DNA from 4 places in the Allobosea sp. BIWAKO-01 genome. Region 1 is predicted to be linked to each of the others. Evidence: predicted binding sites of a transcription regulator. Region 1 holds the regulator's gene; each other region holds the start of a gene.

What was found. Region 1 encodes PhoB, which activates phosphate uptake and scavenging genes when phosphate is short. Its sites were predicted from a motif close to TGTCATNNANCTGTCAT; they were not measured.
Region 2: BIWAKO_RS20400 (CorA family divalent cation transporter) is a predicted target of PhoB. The motif match lies at 2,512-2,528, and genes of this name have one in related genera.
Region 3: ppk2 (polyphosphate kinase 2) is a predicted target of PhoB. The motif match lies at 3,496-3,512, and genes of this name have one in related genera.
Region 4: BIWAKO_RS22295 (alkaline phosphatase) is a predicted target of PhoB. The motif match lies at 2,095-2,111, and genes of this name have one in related genera.

What each region holds. Positions count from the first base shown of each region.
Region 1 is NZ_BCQA01000001.1:1,663,634-1,668,194, reverse strand. Features, by position in the region: gene pstA (phosphate ABC transporter permease PstA) at 1-194, shown strand, start outside; gene pstB (phosphate ABC transporter ATP-binding protein PstB) at 239-1,039, shown strand; gene phoU (phosphate signaling complex protein PhoU) at 1,088-1,807, shown strand; gene phoB (phosphate regulon transcriptional regulator PhoB) at 1,841-2,539, shown strand; gene BIWAKO_RS07670 (YnfA family protein) at 2,644-2,964, opposite strand; gene BIWAKO_RS07665 (TIGR03862 family flavoprotein) at 3,039-4,256, shown strand; gene greA (transcription elongation factor GreA) at 4,266-4,561, opposite strand, start outside.
Region 2 is NZ_BCQA01000001.1:4,352,834-4,357,394, reverse strand. Features, by position in the region: gene mgtE (magnesium transporter) at 1-404, shown strand, start outside; gene BIWAKO_RS20410 (glycoside hydrolase family 25 protein) at 482-1,414, shown strand; gene BIWAKO_RS20405 (glycoside hydrolase family 25 protein) at 1,523-2,491, shown strand; gene BIWAKO_RS20400 (CorA family divalent cation transporter) at 2,597-3,592, shown strand; gene dmeF (CDF family Co(II)/Ni(II) efflux transporter DmeF) at 3,617-4,561, opposite strand, start outside.
Region 3 is NZ_BCQA01000001.1:5,814,225-5,818,785, forward strand. Features, by position in the region: gene BIWAKO_RS27075 (Orn/Lys/Arg family decarboxylase) at 1-1,757, shown strand, start outside; gene BIWAKO_RS27080 (GNAT family N-acetyltransferase) at 1,784-2,347, shown strand; gene ppk2 (polyphosphate kinase 2) at 2,452-3,351, opposite strand; gene BIWAKO_RS27090 (MltF family protein) at 3,633-4,561, shown strand, end outside.
Region 4 is NZ_BCQA01000001.1:4,761,906-4,766,466, reverse strand. Features, by position in the region: gene BIWAKO_RS22305 (AraC family transcriptional regulator) at 83-1,009, opposite strand; gene BIWAKO_RS22300 (SDR family NAD(P)-dependent oxidoreductase) at 1,114-1,887, shown strand; gene BIWAKO_RS22295 (alkaline phosphatase) at 2,169-3,914, shown strand; gene BIWAKO_RS22290 (hypothetical protein) at 3,959-4,423, shown strand; gene BIWAKO_RS22285 (ABC transporter ATP-binding protein) at 4,458-4,561, shown strand, end outside.

The sequences.
Region 1 (4,561 bases):
CCCTGAACAACAATTTCTGGTTCTCGCCCAGCCTCGTCGGCGGCGTCTCCAACCTGCCGGTGACGATCTACCAGTTCGCCTCCGCCCCCTATGAGAACTGGCAGCAGCTCGCCTGGGCCGGTTCGCTGATCATCACCGTCTCGATCCTGTGCCTCTCGCTTATCGCCCGCCGCATCGTGCGGGGCGGCAAATGAACGGCCTTAAACCCTCGTCGCGTTCGATCTGAAGGAACAAGTCGATGCTTTCGACGCTGGAACTGAGCCCGCAAGCGCTTGATGCCGAGGCCCCCGTCCGGATCGCGGTCAAGAACCTCGATTTCTACTACGGTGAGCACAAGGCGCTGAAGAACATCAATCTCGACTTCCGGGACCGCCATGTCACGGCCCTGATCGGACCGTCGGGCTGCGGCAAGTCGACCCTGCTGCGCATCTTCAACCGGATCTACTCGCTTTATCCCGAGCAGCGCGCCACCGGCGAGATCCTGCTCGACGGCCGCAACGTCATCAGCAACGATATCGATGTGAACGAGCTGCGCTCGCGCGTCGGCATGGTGTTCCAGAAGCCAACGCCCTTCCCGATGTCGATCTACGACAATGTCGCATTCGGCATCCGCCTCTACGAGAAGCCGCCGAAATCCGAGCTCGATGATCGCGTCGAAGGGGCTCTGCGCCGCTCCGCGCTCTGGGACGAGGTCAAGGACAAGCTGAAGACCTCCGGCATGGGCCTGTCCGGCGGCCAGCAGCAGCGCCTCTGCATTGCGCGCACCATTGCCCAGAAGCCGGAAGTCATCCTGTTCGATGAGCCGACCTCGGCACTCGATCCGATCTCGACCGGCAAGATCGAGGACCTGCTCGAGCAGCTCAAGACCGACTTCACCATCGTCATCGTCACCCACAACATGCAGCAGGCGGCGCGCATCTCGCAGTACACCGCCTTCATGTATCTCGGCGAGGTGATCGAATTCGACGCCACCAACACCATCTTCATGAACCCGCACAAGAAGCAGACGCAGGATTACGTCACCGGCCGCTTCGGCTGAACCGGCGCCCAGCCTTCCAACTGCTTTGCCGACAAAGGATACGCCGCGATGACTGATCACATCGTCCGCTCTTATGATGCCGATCTCGAGGGGATCCGCCGCAGCCTGGCCGAGATGGGGGGCATGTCGGAGCGCATGCTCGGCGATTCGACGGTCGCCCTGGTGCGCCGGGATACCGGGCTGGCACAGAAGGTCATCAGCGCCGACCAGCGCCTCGACAATCTGCAGCGCGAGGTCGAGGAGAAGGCGGTGCTCACCATCGCCCGGCGCCAGCCGCTCGCCAACGATCTGCGCGAGCTGATCTCGGCCATCCGCATCGCCGCCGATATCGAGCGCGTCGGCGATCTCGCCAAGAACATCGCCAAGCGCGCAGTCGCCATCTCCGGCCAGTTCCAGCCGCCGTCGCGCGCGGTCGTCGGCCTCGAGCATATGAGCCGCCTGGTTCAGGCCCAGCTCAAGGACGTGCTCGACGCTTACGCCGTCAGCAACGAGCAGAAGGCCATGGAGGTCTGGCGCCGCGACGACGAGATCGACGCGCTCTATACCTCGCTCTTCCGCGAGCTGCTTACCTATATGATGGAAGACCCGCGCAACATCACCTTCTGCACGCATCTCCTGTTCTGCGCCAAGAATGTCGAGCGCATCGGCGACCACACCACCAACATCGCCGAGACGATCCACTATCTCGTTACGGGCGAAGCCTTGGACGCAGCCCGTCCGAAGCTCGACACGACCAATATCCTTCTGGACGCCGCCACCGGTGAGTGACCGGCGCCCGACACCTTTGGGACCGAGTGAGACATGCCTGCACGCATCCTGATCGTTGAGGACGAAGAGCCGCTGACCCTGCTGCTGCGCTACAATCTCGAGGCCGAAGGCTTCGAGGTCGATAGCGTCGCGCGGGGCGACGATGCCGAGCTGCATCTGCGCGATCATACGCCGGACCTCGTGCTGCTCGACTGGATGCTGCCGGGTCTTTCCGGCATCGAGCTCTGCCGGCGGCTGCGGACTCGTCGCGATACCGAGCGGGTGCCGATCATCATGCTCACCGCCCGCGGCGAGGAGACCGAGCGTGTGCGCGGCCTCGCCACCGGGGCCGACGACTATGTCGTCAAGCCGTTCTCGCTGCCCGAGCTGATCGCTCGCATCCAGGCGCTGCTGCGCCGCGCCAAGCCGGGTCATGTCGCCGGCCTGCTGGCTGCCGGCGATCTCGAGCTCGACCGCACCACCCGCCGTGTCCGCCGCTCAGGGAGCGAGCTGCATCTCGGCCCGACCGAGTTCCGCCTGCTCGAGTTCCTGATGCAGGCGCCGGGGCGGGTCTATTCCCGGGCCCAGCTGCTCGACGCGGTCTGGGGCCGCGACGTCTATATCGACGAACGCACCGTCGACGTCCATGTTGGCCGGCTGCGCAAGGCGATCACCCCTGACAACGCCAAGGATCCGCTGCGGACCGTTCGCGGTGCCGGCTACGCCTTCGACGAGACCTTTGCGCGGAGCTGAGACTTGGATCATCGGGTCGGATATCGAATCCGGTCCGATGATCTGATTTTCTATGGCTGCATAGGCTTTCCAGAAAACCGCAATCCACTTTTCGGGCCGATGCCCTAGCGCGGCCCTGCGATGATGATCGCGGCGCCGGCGAGGCAGATCAGCCCGCCGGCAATGTCCCAGCGGTCGGGGCGAAAGCCTTCCACGGCCCAGAGCCAGACGAGCGAACTGACGATGTAAACGCCGCCATAGGCGGCATAGGCCCGTCCGGCGGCTTCGCTCTCCGCCAGGGTCAATAACCAGGCGAACAGGGCGAGCGACACCAGTCCGGGCACGAGCCACCAGACCGGCTTGCCGAGCCGGAGCCAGCCCCAGAACGCGAAACAGCCGGCGATTTCGAGAATGGCTGCGCCGAGATAGGCGGCGATGGTCGGCATGGTTCGTCCCTGTCGGTCGCCCTTGAGGGCGGATCACCCTTGACCGCAGGGCGCGCTGACGGCAAGCCAGACCGATGCCAGCACACCACATTGCCATCATCGGAGCAGGACCCTCCGGGCTGATCGCGGCAGAGCGCCTCGCGGCAGCCGGGGACACCGTCACGATCTACGATCGCATGCCCTCGCCGGCCCGCAAATTCCTGCTGGCCGGGCGCGGCGGATTGAACCTTACCCATTCCGAGCCGCTCGACCGCTTCCTGCCCCGCTATCGCGATGCGCAAGCCTGGCTGGAGCCAGCCATTCGCGCCTTCCCGCCACGAGCCCTGCGCGACTGGGCCGATGCGCTCGGGCAGGATACGTTTGTCGGCAGCAGCGGGCGCGTCTTCCCGCGCGCCATGAAGGCCTCGCCCTTGCTGCGGGCATGGCTGCGCCGGCTCGAAGGACTCGGTGTCAGCTTCGCGCCTGGTCATCGCTGGACCGGCTGGAGCGAGGCGGGTGCTCTGACGTTCCGGAGCCGCGATGGTGCCGATGTCGAGGCGCAGCCGGACGCGACGCTGCTCGCGCTCGGCGGCGCGAGCTGGCCACGGCTGGGTTCGGATGGTGGCTGGGCACCCTTGCTGGCGGCGCGCGGGGTTGCGATTGCGCCGCTGCGCCCGGCCAATGGCGGCTTCACGGTCGATTGGTCCCAGACCATGCGAGAGCGTTTTGCTGGAGTACCGTTGAAGCGCATCGTCCTGAGCTTCGGCGGCCAATCCGTGCCCGGCGAGGCGATGATCGATGCGTCGGGTCTGGAAGGCGGCGCGGTCTATGCACTTTCTGCCCCGATCCGCGAGACGATCCTGCGCGAGGGCAGGGCGGTCATCACCATCGATCTGCGGCCCGATCACGAGGCAGCGCTGCTGGTCCAGCGCCTCGCGCATCGTCGCAAAGGCGTGACGCTGAGCAATCATCTGCGCAAGGCTGCAGGCCTTGCTCCATCCGCGATTGCGCTGCTGCGCGAAGCGGCGAAGGGGCCCCTCCCCGAAGACGCGGAGAGGCTGGCCGCACTCATCAAGGCCGCGCCTCTGGTACTGACCGGTCTCAGGCCGATCGAGCGGGCGATCTCCACCGCCGGTGGCGTCGCCCCCGCCGAGATCGAGGAAGGCTTCATGCTGAATCGCTTGCCCGGTACCTTTGCCGCAGGCGAGATGCTGGATTGGGAGGCGCCGACCGGCGGCTATCTGCTGCAAGCCTGTTTCGCGACCGGAGTCGCAGCTGCAGCAGGGATTCAGGCCTGGCTCGCCCGAAGCTGAACGATCGCCTCAGGCGATCGTGATGATCTCGACCGCCTCTGTGCCGATGCTGACGCTCTCGCCAATGCCCTTGCCCATCAGCGCACTCGCCAACGGCGCGACATAGGGCAGCGTTCCGTGTGCCGGATCGGCCTCGTCCTCGCCGACCAGCCGCCAGTTCTGCGTGCGCCCGTCAGCCCGGCGGATCGTCACTGTCGAGCCGAAGCGGACGATGTCGTGCCTTTCCTGCGCAGGGGCCAGCTTGGCGCTGGCGCGTCGCGCCGTCCAGTAGCGGAACTCGCGTCGCGTCTGAGCGATCTCGGAGC
Region 2 (4,561 bases), 2.7 Mb from region 1:
TTCTGGCGCCGATCGTGGCGAGCCAGGGCGGCAACGCCGCCACTCAGACCATGACGGTCGCTGTCCGCGCGCTCGCCACGCAGGAGCTTGGCGCCTGGAATCTGCGGCGCTTCTTCACCCGCGAACTCGTCGTCGGCCTCGTGAATGGCTTCGGCTTTGCCGTGATCACCGGCGCCATCGCCGCCGCCTGGTTCGGGAGCGCGGGCCTCGGCGCCGTCATCGCGATCGCGATGGTCATCACCCTGATCTCGGCCGCCATTGCCGGCGTCCTCATTCCACTGGCACTCGACAAACTCGACATCGATCCGGCGATAGCGTCCGGAACCTTCGTCACCACGGTCACCGACGTCGTCGGTTTCTTCGCCTTCCTGGGGATCGCCACAGTTCTGCTCGGCCTGGGGTGACGAACGCGAAAACTTCGGTAACGTAAACCGGGCGTCAAGTTTTCTCCGCAATTCTCCGCGAGATGATCGCCCGTCGCATGTTTCGCCTCCGTTCAGCCCCATTTCTCGCCGTCGCCGCTGCCGCGCTCGCGGTCCTTGGCGGCTGCGTGGCTTTTGAGGGCCGATATCCGCAGAAGGGCGATGCCCGGCCGCATCCCGGCGTCGCGAGCGCCCTGAACTATCCCGTCCAGGGTATCGATATCTCGCGCTGGCAGGGCGAGATCGACTGGGCAGCTGTCAAGGGAGCCGGTACCCGCTTCGTCTACATGAAGGCGACAGAGGGCGGCGACCACATCGACCCCTCCTTTCTGCGCAACTGGGAAGGCGCGCGCCGGGCCGGCGTGCCGCGCGGAGCCTACCACTTCGTCTTCTGGTGCCGCCCCGCCCATGAGCAGGCGGTCTGGTTCAAGCAGCACATCCCGAACGACCCCGGCGCCTTGCCGCCGGTGCTCGATGTCGAGTGGAACGGCCATTCCAAGACCTGCCCGCAGAAGATCGACCGCTCGCTGGCACTGGAGAAGATCCAGCTGATGCTGACCGAGCTCGAGCAGCTCACCGGCAAGAAGCCGATCATCTATACCGACATCACCTTCCACAAGGACGTGCTGGAAGGGCAGTTCAACGATTATCCCTACTGGATCCGCTCGACGGCAGCGAAGCCCGAGACGCGCTACGAGAACCGCCCCTGGGCCTTCTGGCAATTCACCACGACCGGCCGCGTGCCCGGCATCAGGGGCGATGTCGACCGCAACGCATTCTTCGGCGACGAAGAGCAGTTCATCGGCTGGATCAACGGCGAGTTCGACATCGGCCGGAGGCAGTGGACCAAGCGGCGCGCCTCTCCGGCGCAACCCAGCCCCAGCATCGTCAATGATCCGGAATTCGAGCCTCCGGTCAGCCAGGCTCCGCCCACCCCGGTCATCCCCGGCGCGTTGCAGCCGGTGCCGTCCTCGCTGCAGATCGGCGGATAGCAGGCCCGCCGGTTAACCAACCCTGAAATCATCCGCTCGCATCCGAGCGAACGCTTACCGCGCCTTAACCACGACTACCGCACCACTGTTTGCATGCAGGAGGGGCGGATGCCGGCGCGTATGAAGACCGATTACAAGGGACTGCGGTGCTTTCTTGCAGTTCTCGGCCTTGCACTCGGCTGCTCCGGCCCTGCCCTCGCGCTCTATCCCAAGAAGGGCGACGCCTCGCCCCATCACGGCGTCCGCGATGCACGCCGCCAGGCTATCCAGGGCATCGACATCTCGCGCTGGCAGGGCGAGATCGACTGGGCCAAGGTCAAGGATGCCGGCACCCGCTTTGCCTTCATCAAGTCGACCGAGGGTGGCGACCACCTCGACCCTAACTTCCGCAAGAACTGGGAGGGGGCGAAGAAGGCCGGCGTAGCGCGCGGCGCCTACCATTTCGTGTATTGGTGCCGCCCGGCCAAGGACCAGGTGCGCTGGTTCAAGCGCCATATCCCGAAGGACCCGGATGCCCTGCCGCCTGTGCTCGATGTCGAATGGAACGGCGAGTCGGAGAACTGCGGCAAGAAGATCCCGCGCGAGAAGGCGCTCGCCAAGATCAGCGAGATGCTGAAGGGCCTGCAGGAACACACTGGCAAGAAGCCGATCATCTATACCGACATCACCTTCCACGAGGATGTGCTGGAAGGCGAGTTCAACGATCATCCCTACTGGCTGCGCTCGACCGCGGCCCCGCTGCGCCACCGCTATGAGCGCAGCAAATGGGAATTCTGGCAGTTCACCACCACAGGACGCGTGCCCGGCATAACCGGCGACGTCGACCGCAACGCCTTCTTCGGCTCCGAGCGGGAATTCGCGGCCTGGCGCGAGGGCCGTTTCGACATCGGCGCCCGGAAGTGGCGGGGTGGCGAACCGAAAGTGGCCGGCAACCGCGCGCCTGCGACATCGGCCGGCTCCAAGGCTCCTCAGGCTGCCGGCGGCGCGACGCTCAAGATGCTGCCTCCCGCGCGCGTCCCGGGCAAGGCGACCGCCAACCGCGATCCACAAGTGACCGGCTCCCTCGCCCGCGATTGACTTTGCGGCACCCATTGCGCTGTCACGAAGCTGTCATGAGACGCGCGCCCTGATCCCGGGCAGCGCAACCTCTCATGAGAAATCGCCCGCCAGGGCGTGGCCGGAATGCTCCATGATCTGCAATCCCGGGCCGGGTTCGTCTGGGTCTACCATTTTGATTCCGACGGCCGTGCGCATCTCCTTCCTCGCCGCGAGATGCCCGACCTTGCCCTCCCCGAGGCCGAGTTCGTCTGGATCCATCTCGATCTCGTGCATGGCCGCGCCAAGCAATGGGTCGCCGATTGCACCGCCCTGCCCGCCGAGGCGCAGACCCTGTTCCTGACCCAGGACGATCATCAGCGCCTCCATCACAATCGCGATTTTGCCTGGGGCATTACCTTCGACCAGATCCGCGAGGTCGACAGCCCCGCCGACGAAATGGGCATGCTGCACTGGATCATCGCCGACCGGTTCCTGCTGACAGGTCGACGACAGGCCATGCAGGCGACGCGTCTGACGCGCGACGCATTGGAGGGCGGCTACCGGGCGAGCTCGCCGGTGATGCTGTTCGAGCGCATCATCGAGTTCGTCATCGAGGATGTGGCCGAAGCGGTGATGCAACTGACAGAGGACACCGACTCGATCGAGGATCATGTCATCGACGAGCGCGTGAGCGACGAGGCGCGCCGGTTAGGGTTGATCCGCCGGCGGACGGTGAGGCTGCACCGCCAGCTCAACGGCCTGCATCAGCTCTTCCGTCGCTTCTCCGAGAATGCCTCGACGCGGGCTGCGCCAGAGACCGTGAAGAGCGCCGCAAGCCGCCTGCTGCAGCGCGTCGACACCATGCTGACCGACGTCCAGATCGTGCAGCAACGCGCCCGCCTGCTGCAGGACGAGATTGCCTCGCGCCTGACTGCCCAGACCAACAGCCATCTCTATGTGCTCTCGATCCTGACCGCGACGCTGATGCCGGCAACGCTGATCACCGGCCTGTTCGGCGTCAACACCAAAGGCCTGCCCTTCCTCGAGAACGAATGGGGCTTCGTCTATGTCGTGATCCTGTGCGCACTGGCGGCTCTCAGCGTGTATCTGCTGCTCAAGCGCCGCGACATGATCCACTGAGCCCCGGGGCGGGCTCCTGATGCCTCACAGCGCGGCGACCCGCGGGTTCACCTCGACGGTGACATGGGACAGCATCGGCAGCCCGGCGAGTAGCGCCTTGTACGCTGCGGGCGGCTTCGGATGGGTGGCCACGACCGAGACGATCGCCGAGCAATGCCCCGGCCCGACCTGCCAGAGATGCAGGTCTGCGACCTCCGCGCCTTCGGCGGTGAGCCGCGCCTCGATCCCGGCGGCGAGAGCCTTATCGGGCACAGTGTCGAGCAGCACCGCTCCCGAAGCGCGCAGCAATCCGAACGACCAATGTGCGATCACCAACGCACCGACGATGCCCATCGCCGGGTCGAGCCAGACCCAGCCATAAAGGCTGCCGCCGAGCAGCGCGACGATTGCAAGCACGGAGGTGAAAGCATCCGCCAGCACGTGCAGATAGGCCGCCTGCAGATTATGATCCCGCCCACTCCCGGCGTTGTGGTCATGATGGTGATCGTGGTCCGCGCCACCATGGGCATGATGGTGATGGTGATGCGCAGGGCCATGGTCATGTCCGTGCTCGCCCTTCAGCAACCAGGCACTGGCGAGATTGACCGCAAGGCCCAGAACCGCGACGGCAATCGCCTGCCCGAAGACGATCGGCACCGGCTGGACGAGCCGCATCACCGATTCCCAGCCGATGAAGAGAGCGACCAGCGCCAGGACGAGCGCGCTTGCGAAAGCCGCGAGATCGCCGAGCTTGCCGGTGCCGAAGCTGAAACGTGGGTCGCGGGCATGGCGCCGCGCAAAGCGATAGGCGAGAGCCGCGATCAGCAACGCCGCCGCATGGGTCGACATGTGCCAGCCATCGGCGACGAGCGCCATTGAACCGAACAGCGTACCGGCGACGATCTCGCCGACCATCATGATCGTGGTCAGCGCAATGACGATCCAGGTGCGCCGCTCGTTCTCCTGATGATCGGAGCCGAGGAAGACATG
Region 3 (4,561 bases), 4.2 Mb from region 1:
ATGAGGGGCCCGCGCTGAAAGCGCAGAAGGAAGCCGCCCAGATTTTCGGCGCCGAGAAGACCTATTTCGTCCTCAACGGCACCTCGACCTCCAACAAGGTCGCGCTCGCGGCACTGGTCACGGATGGCGACCTCGTGCTCTTCGACCGTAACAACCACAAGGCCGCCCATCATGGCGCCCTGCTCATCGGCGGCGGGATCCCGGTCTATGTTCCCACCGTCCGCAACGCCTGGGGTCTGATCGGGCCGATGCGCTGGGACACATTCGACGAGGCAGCGCTGCGCGAGCGCATCAGGACGCATCCGCTGGTCACGGATCGGGATGCCTGGCAGAAGCCGCGCCCGTTCCGCGTCGCCGTGGTCGAGCAATGCACCTATGACGGCTCGATCCACAGCGCCGAGATGATCCTGCAGCGCATCGGTCATCTCTGCGATTACATCCTCTTCGACGAGGCCTGGGCCGGATTCATGAAGTTCCACCCGCTCTATGCCGGGCGCTTCGCGATGGGGCTCTCCGATCTCGGGCCTGACGCGCCCGGCATCATCGCGACGCAATCGACGCACAAGCAACTGGCGAGCTTCTCCCAGGCCTCGCAGATCCATATCAAGGACAGGCACATCCGGGGGCAGAAGCGCCGGGTCGAGCATCGACGCTTCAATGAGAGCTTCATGCAATATGCCTCGACCTCGCCCTTCTATCCGCTGTTCGCCTCGCTGGATGTCGGCGCGCAGATGATGAAGGGGCGCTCCGGCGAAGTGCTCTGGGACGATACGATCAAGCTCGGAATCGAGCTGCGCAAGAAGATCCGGGCCGTCCGGCGCGAATTCGAGGAGAAGGAAGCGCGGCCCGAGCGGCGCTGGTTCTTCGAGCCCTTCGTGCCCGACCGGGTGACGATTCCCGATGCATCGCGGCAGGGTGCGGTCCATGACGTCGCCTGGGAGATGGTCGCGACCGACCAGCTCGCCCTGGACCCGGCCTATTGGCAGCTCGCGCCGGGGGCGGCCTGGCATGGCTTTCCTGGACTGGAGCCGGGCTTTGCCATGACCGACCCCAACAAGCTGACGCTGCTGACGCCGGGCTTCGACCGCGCGACCGGCAGCTATGTCGAACACGGCATACCCGCGCCGGTCGTCGCCCAGTTTCTGCGCGAGAACCGGATCGTCGCCGAGAAGAACGACCTCAACTCGCTGCTCTTCCTGCTGACGCCGGGCGTCGAGGCGAGCAAGGCCGGCACCCTGATCAGCGGCCTCGTCGCCTTCAAGAAGCTGCATGACGACAACGCCCTGCTGGAGGAGGCGATTCCCGAGTTCTGCCGACGCCGGCCTTCGCGCTATGGCGGGGTCCGGCTGCGCGATCTCTGTGGCGAGATGCACCGGTTCTTCCGCGAGGCGGATGTCAGCGGACTGCAGGCCAGGCAGTTCTCGCCCGAGCACCTGCCGGAGATCGCGATGTCGCCTCATGACGCAGCGCGCTGCCTGGTGCGCAACGATGTCGACTACCTGCCGATCGACGCCATTGCCGGGCGCATCGCCACGACGCCCTTCGTCGTCTACCCGCCAGGCATCGCATCGATCGTTCCAGGCGAGCGACTGACCGCACGGGCCCAGCCGATGATCGACTACCTCAGGATGTTCGAGGCGAGTTTCAATGCCTTCCCCGGCTTCGATGTCGAGATCCAGGGCATCTATCGCGAGACCGATGCCACCGGGCGGGTGCGGCTCCACACCTATGTCGTGAGCGAACAGGCCCAGGGTTAAGATCAGCGGACCGGCAGCGACACGCCATGCAGAACGAAATCCCGATCATCATCCGCCCGTCGCGCGACGCCGATGTCGAGCCGATGCTGGCAATCTATCGCCGACATATCCGGCGCGGCATCGAGGCCGGGGTCGAGGACAGCGGCACGCCGCAGCCGGACGATCTGCGCGACCGGCGCAAGAACCTGCGTAACCGCCGCCTGCCGCATCTGGTCGCGACCTTGGGAGGGGAGATCGTCGGCTATGCCTATGTCGTCCTGTTCCGCAAGCGCCCGGCCTATCGCTTCACCGTCAAGCATTCGATCTATGTCCACCACGACCATCTCGGACGGGGGATCGGGCGCCTGCTGATGCAAGCGCTGATCGACGCCTGTGCGGCTGCGGGTTTCAGGCAGATGATCGGCTATATCGACGCCGAGAACACTGCCTCGCTTGCCCTGCACGAGCGCTTCGCGTTCGCCAGGGTCGGTCTGCTGCCGGGCGTCGCCTATCGCTATGGCAAATGGTCCGACAGCGTCATGGTGCAGCGATCGCTCGGCGCTGGCGCCACCTTGCCGGCGACGCCAAACGGCACGGCCTCGCCGACCTGAACTGCGCGCCTGGCGTTTCAAGCTGGGCCGCGACGGTCCGCCACCGCGATCCGTCGGCTCGCATCGCGGCCAGATCCTCCGGTCAGCCGCCCCACGGACGACCGTCAGTAGGCCTCCGGGACGTAGAGCTCCGGCGGAACGGCGTTTCGGGTGTAGTCGGGATGGCGCACCCGCTCCGGCAAGGTGATGTCCTGCTTCGGCACGGTTTCATAGGGTATCTGGCTGAGCAGATGTGCGATGCAGTTGAGCCGGGCCCGCTTCTTGTCGACCGCCTGAACCACCCACCACGGTGCGTGCTCCGTGTGGGTGCGATCGAACATCTCCTCCTTGGCGCGAGTATAGTCCTCCCAATGAACGCGGCTCTCCATGTCCATTGGCGAGAGCTTCCACTGCTTCAGTGGATCGGCGATCCGCATGCGGAAGCGGAATTCCTGCTCCTCGTCGGTGATGGAGAACCAGTATTTGATCAGGATGATGCCGGAGCGCACCAGCATGTGCTCGAAATCCGGAACGGAGCGGAAGAACTCCTCCAGCTCTTCCTGCGAGCAGAACCCCATGACCCGCTCGACCCCGGCGCGGTTGTACCAGCTGCGGTCGAACAGCACCATTTCGCCAGCCGTCGGCAGATGCGGCACATAGCGCTGGAAATACCATTGGTGGCGCTCGCGCTCGGTCGGCGCCGGCAACGCCACGACACGGCAGATCCGCGGATTGAGCCGCTGCGTGACGCGTTTGATCGCGCCGCCCTTGCCGGCAGAGTCGCGCCCTTCGAAGAGCACGACAACCTTGAGCTTCTTGTACTGGATCCAGTCCTGAAGCCGCACGAGTTCGTGCTGCAGGTTGAACAGCTCCCGGAAATAGACCTTCCGGTCCAGCGTCGGACCTCCTGAGCCCAGCCCCTCGGAGACAAGTTCGTTGAGCCGATCCTCCTCAAGCTGCAGCTCCAGCTCCTCGTCGAAGCTGTCGGCGATCTCCGCTTTGATCCGGTCCAGATCGATTGTCATGAGCTGCAAACCTTCGACATGCGTTTTGACAAATGAGGTACGGACGCACCAGGAGACCGCGGTCTTGCGGGGATCAAATCCACGCCATCCGCAGCCGAAATTCTTGTGCGCCCCTCGCCTGCCGCAGCAGTCTCGCCGGCTAAAGTGACGCTGCGATGACCCACATGCCCTGCGGTTTCTCAGGCGGAGCATAGCCGTACGGGGAACGGGCCAGAATTCCTGGTTTACGGCATCCTGTTCTTTGCCTCTGATGTCATCGAGACCGATATCCGGAGGGCGCGATGCGTGGATACCTGCTGGCCTGGCTCGTCTTTCTCGCGTCGCTTGCCCCAACGATGGCCCAAACCAGGCGCCCGGCAGCACCGGTGGCGACGCTTCCGCAGCTGAAAACCTGGACGGGCGATTTCGACGGCATGCAGGAGCGCCGCGTCGTGCGGCTGCTCGTCCCCTACAGCAAGTCGCTCTATTTCATCGATCGCGGGCGCCAATACGGCGTCGTCGCCGAGATCGGGCAACGCTTCGAGGCGTGGCTGAACGCGCGCCACAAGGCGAAGGCCCTGACCATCAGGGTCGGATTCGTGCCCGTCCCGCGCGAAGACCTCCTGCACGCGCTGAATGCAGGACGCGGCGATATCGTGGCCGGCAACCTGACGATCACGCCCGAAAGACAGGCGGAGGTCGATTTTGCCGATCCCTGGACGACGAGGGCCAGGGAGATCGTGGTGACCGGTCCGGCCGCCCCCGAACTCAAGGGCATCGACGATCTGGCCGGGCGGGAGATCTATGTCCGGGCCGACAGCAGCTATGCGACGCATCTGCGCGCGCTGAGCAAGGCGTTCGAGGGGCGCGGCCTCAAGGCCATCACCCTGAAACCCTCCGACCCCAATCTCGAGGATGAGGATATCCTCGAGATGGTCAGCGCCGGATTGCTGCCCTTCGCGATCGTCGACGACCACAAGGCCTCCCTCTGGTCGAAAGTCTACAAGGGTCTCTCGGTGCGCCCCGATCTCGCGATCAACGAAGATGGTTCGATCGCCTGGGCCATGCGCAAGAACAGCCCGCTCCTGCGCGAGGAACTCGCTGCCTTCATCAAGGAGCATCGGCTGGGGACCGCGTTCGGCAATGATGTCGGGCGCCGCTACTATGGCAGCGACCGGATCGTCAGGAATGCCTATGCGCCGGAGGACGAGAAGCGCTTCCGCGAGCTCGT
Region 4 (4,561 bases), 3.1 Mb from region 1:
AATCGGCCGCTGCGCCAGAACGCCCACTGACACCGACCACGGCACAATACGCACGGTCGGCGTCACCATCGCCAGGCCGCACTCAAGCAGCTGCGGCCCGCGTGAAGTGGCTGGGTGAGCTGCCGACCTCGCGGCGAAAGGCGGTGCTGAAGGCACTCGCCGATTGATAGCCCACCGCTGCCGCAACTGCCTCCAGCGGCGGCGGCGCGTCGCGCTGGAGCATCGCCTTGGCCAAAGCGATGCGCCACTCGATCAGATATTGCATCGGCGGCACCCCAACCTTCCGATTGAAGCGCTCGCTGAAAGCCGAGCGGGACAGGCCCGCCTGCCGGGCCAGCGCATCCACCGACCATCCGCGCGCCACATCGCCATGAAGCTGTCGCAGGGCGCGGGCGAGAAGCGGATCGGCGAGCCCCGACAGAAGCCCTGGCCGCGCCGCTGCGCCTGCGCGCTCTGCGTGGAAGCGGAGCGCCTCCACGAGCAGGACCTCGATCAGCCTGTCGACCACGAGGTCGCGTCCCGGCCGGTTGGCGAGCGCTTCCTCGGTGATCAGGTCGATCATCCTGGCGAGGCGCTCCGCCGCCGGATCGGTCGCCTGGATATGGACGAGGCCCGGCAACAGGCCGGCGAACAGGCCGCGATTGCCGGGTTCCAGCTGAAAGTAGCCGCCAAGCTGCTTGAACTCAGCCTCGCGCTCCGCGTCGCCGTGCCGGACGTCGCCGGCTCCCCGGGCAACCGCTTCGTCAGCATCAAACGGAAGGGGCTCGACCTCCATGTCGCTGGCGATCGTGAACCCTGGGACCGCCGGCATCAGGACGAAGTCGCCTCGGGCCAGCCGACGGGGTTCATCACCGTCGACGGCGAGCCAACAGCCCCCGGCTACCACTAGGCCGAAACCGGCATAGTCCATGCGCGAATATCGCACGCCCCAGCGTCCAGCCCCCTGAATCATCTTCGTCCCCGCCGCGCGAGGGCGAAGCAAGGCGATCACATCGGCGAGCGGTTCCATAGCTTTGGACGACCCGTAATGAATCTTGGATGATGCATTATAGATCATCCTGCATCTCTGACCTAGGTCTTCGCCATCGCAACAGACCTGCAAGGAGACCTCCCATGCGCAAGATCGCCATCATCACCGGCGCCAGCTCGGGTATCGGCGCTGCAACGGCCGTCGCGCTCGCTGACCGCGGCGTCGATTCCATCGTCACCTACAACAGCCACGAGGATCGCGTGCGCGATGTGGTCGAGGCCGCGAGGCAAAGGGGCGCCCGGGCGGTACCCCTGCACCTGGACATTGGGCGCAGCGACAGCTTCGCGGCATTCCGGGATGAGGCAAAGGCAGTGCTGCAGCGCGAATGGAACGCAGGCTGCTTCGACTACCTCGTCAACAATGCCGGATTCGGACAGATGGCCCTGTTCGAGGACACCAGCGAGGAGCTCTTCGACTCCTTCATGCGGGTGCTGTTCAAGGGACCCTATTTTCTGACGCAGGCTCTGCTTTCTGTGCTTGCTGACGGCGGTGCCATCGTCAATGTGACGAGCAATTCCACCCTTCAGAGCGGCATGGAGCCGGGCTATTCCGCCTATGCATCGATGAAGGGCGGCCTGACCGTCCTCACCCGCTACATGGCCAAGGAGTTCGGCCGCCGCGGCATCCGCGTGAACGCCGTTGCGCCGGGCGCCACCAGGACCCGGATCGGCGACGATGCGTTCGACCGACATCCGGAGTTCATTCAGTCGATCGTCGAGAAGACCGGGTTGGGGCGTCTCGGAGAAGCAAGCGATGTGGGCGCCGTGATCGCAGCCGTGCTCTCGGATGAATTCCGACGGGTAACCGGACAGTCCATCGAAGCGTCCGGTGGCGCCAGGTTGTCCTTCGCCTGCTGAGGCGAAACCCCAGCGCCTCCTGAGGCGAGCCGCGATCCCCTCTTGGTGTGGCTCGCGCTGCGAGCCAAACGATCCTCGTTCCCCGGGAAGCCGGGCAGCCGCCCCCGCTCCCTGGGAGCGCCTCGGTCCGGCTGGCCGTCCCCGGGGTGCCCTGTTGATATTGGGGAAGGCGTGGTCGGATAGTACTCTGCGCAACAACACGCAGGCTGTCGCCATCCTGTCATGTCCAGCTGCAACTAGCTCACCCCATCCAAGGGATCGCGGATTATCGGAGGTTGGGGATGCAACTGAGAACGCTTTGGCATGCGGTAGCAATTGGCAGCGCCTTCGCTGCGACCCCGGTCGCCGCGCAGACGATCTATCCCATCAACCGTGCCGAAATCCTCGAGGGCTCGCGCTTCGACTTCAAGGTCGAGTTCCCGAACGCGCCGACCTCGGCCGACGTCGCGGTCACGATCAACGGCAAGCCGGCCGCCGAAATCTTCGGCAAGGGCACGACCTTCACGCAGAACGAAGAGGGCCAGAAGCATTCCGCGCTGTGGCTGCGTGGCGCGACGCTTCCGGCGGGCAATTATACCGTCGAGGCGACGCAGGGAACCAACAAGGCGACGGTCAAATGGGAGGTCTTCGCCACCACCCAGCCGCGCCGCGCCAAGAACGTCATCCTCTTCATCGGTGACGGCATGTCGGTCGCCAACCGCACCGCGGCCCGCATTCTCTCCAAGGGCTGGGACGAAGGTCGCTACAATGGCGAGCTCGCCATGGACGACATGTCCAACATGGCGCTGATCTCGACCTCGGGCACCGACTCGATCGTGACTGACAGCGCCAATGCGGCCCATGCCTACACCACCGGCCATAAATCCTGCGTCAACGCGCTCGGTGTCTACTGCGCCAAGAACGCCCTGACGCTCGACCATCCCAAGGTCGAGACCATCGCCGAAGTGATCAAGCGTCGCGGCAAGATGGCGATCGGCGTCGTCACCAACTCGGAAATCGAGGACGCGACCCCGGCTTCGATGGTGGCCCACACCCGACGCCGCTCGGATTTCAACGACATCGTCAAGATGTTCCACGATGTGCAGCCCGACGTGATCATGGGCGGCGGCTCCCCGAACTTCCTGCCCAAGACGACCCCGGGTTCGAAGCGGACCGATGAGCTCGACTTCATCGCCAGGTTCAAGGAGGCCGGCTACACGCTCGCGACCACCAAGACGGAAATGAACGCTGCCGTCGCGGCCGGCTCGAAGAAGCTGCTCGGCCTCTACAACACCGGTAACATCGACGGCGCGTTCGATCTGCGGTTGACCAGGAAGGGCACGGTTTCGAAGTTCCCCGACCAGCCGGACGTGGTCGAGCAGACCAAGGCTGCGCTCGACCTGCTCAAGGGCAATGAGGACGGGTTCTTCCTGATGGTCGAGTCGGCCCGCATCGACAAGTACAGCCATTCGCTCGACTGGGAGCGTTCGGTGTTCGATACCATCATGCTCGACAACGCGGTGAAGGTGGCGAAGGACTTCGCCGGCGACCGCAACGACACCCTGATCATCGTGGTGCCCGATCACGCCCACCCGATCTCGATCATCGGCACCTATGACGACGACCGTCCGGGCCAGCTCCTGCGCGACAAGCTCGGCGTCTATGCCGACTCCGTGCCGCCGAATTACGGCCCGCTCGACGCTGACGGCTACCCCACTAAGGTCGACACCTCGCGCCGCCTCGCGGTGGTCTATGGCAGCTATCCCGATACCTGCGACACCGGCCGCCCGGACATGACCGGCGAACGCGTGCCCGCGGTCAAGGGCCCGGACGGCAAGACCAATATCGCGAACGAAAAGGATTGCACCGGCCCGCTGGCCGCGCGCCGGACAGGCAACCTGCCCTTCGACGCCAATAGCGGCGTCCACGCCGCCGACGACGTGATCCTGACCGCGATGGGCCCGGGCGCCGAGAAGTTTCGCGGCCATAAGCCCAACACCTATGTCTTCCGCGTCATGGCGGAAGCGCTGGCGCTGGGCGGCGAGTAAGTCAGGCGGCAAGTAAGCCGGCGACCCGCCGACAGGGACGAGCGATGCAACGGCAACGCCACGAGATGCTGACCACCCGCCGCGTGACCCTCATGGGTCTCGCGGTGGCCCTGCTTTGCAGGGAGGCCCGTGCGGCGGAGCCCGCCACGATCGCCTTCGACGGCCTCTACAAATCCTTCGGCGTGCTCGGCTTCCAGTTTTCCGACCGCGTCACGTCCCTGCGCGGACAGGAGGTGCGCCTGACCGGCTACATGGCGCCGCCACTGAAGCCGGAAAGCCATTTCTTCGTGCTCACGCGCGAGCCGCTGGCGATCTGCCCGTTCTGTCAATCGGATGCCGACTGGCCGGTCGACATCGTCGTCGTCTTCATGAAGGAGATCACGCCGATGGTCAGCGCCGGCCGCAAGGTCGTCGTGTCCGGTCGGTTGGAGATTGGCTCGGCCACGGACCCGGAAACCGGCTTCGTCAGCCAGATCAGACTCGTCGATGCCCGCTTCACACTCGCCTGAACGACCCGCCGCTCGGATATTGCGGCTTTCAGACGTGACGCTCGACCATCGCGGTGGCGACGGGCGCCCTTTCCGCGTGCTGGACATTCCCGAACTCACAGTGCCTTCCGGCGCTCATATCGGTTTGCGCGGTCCCTC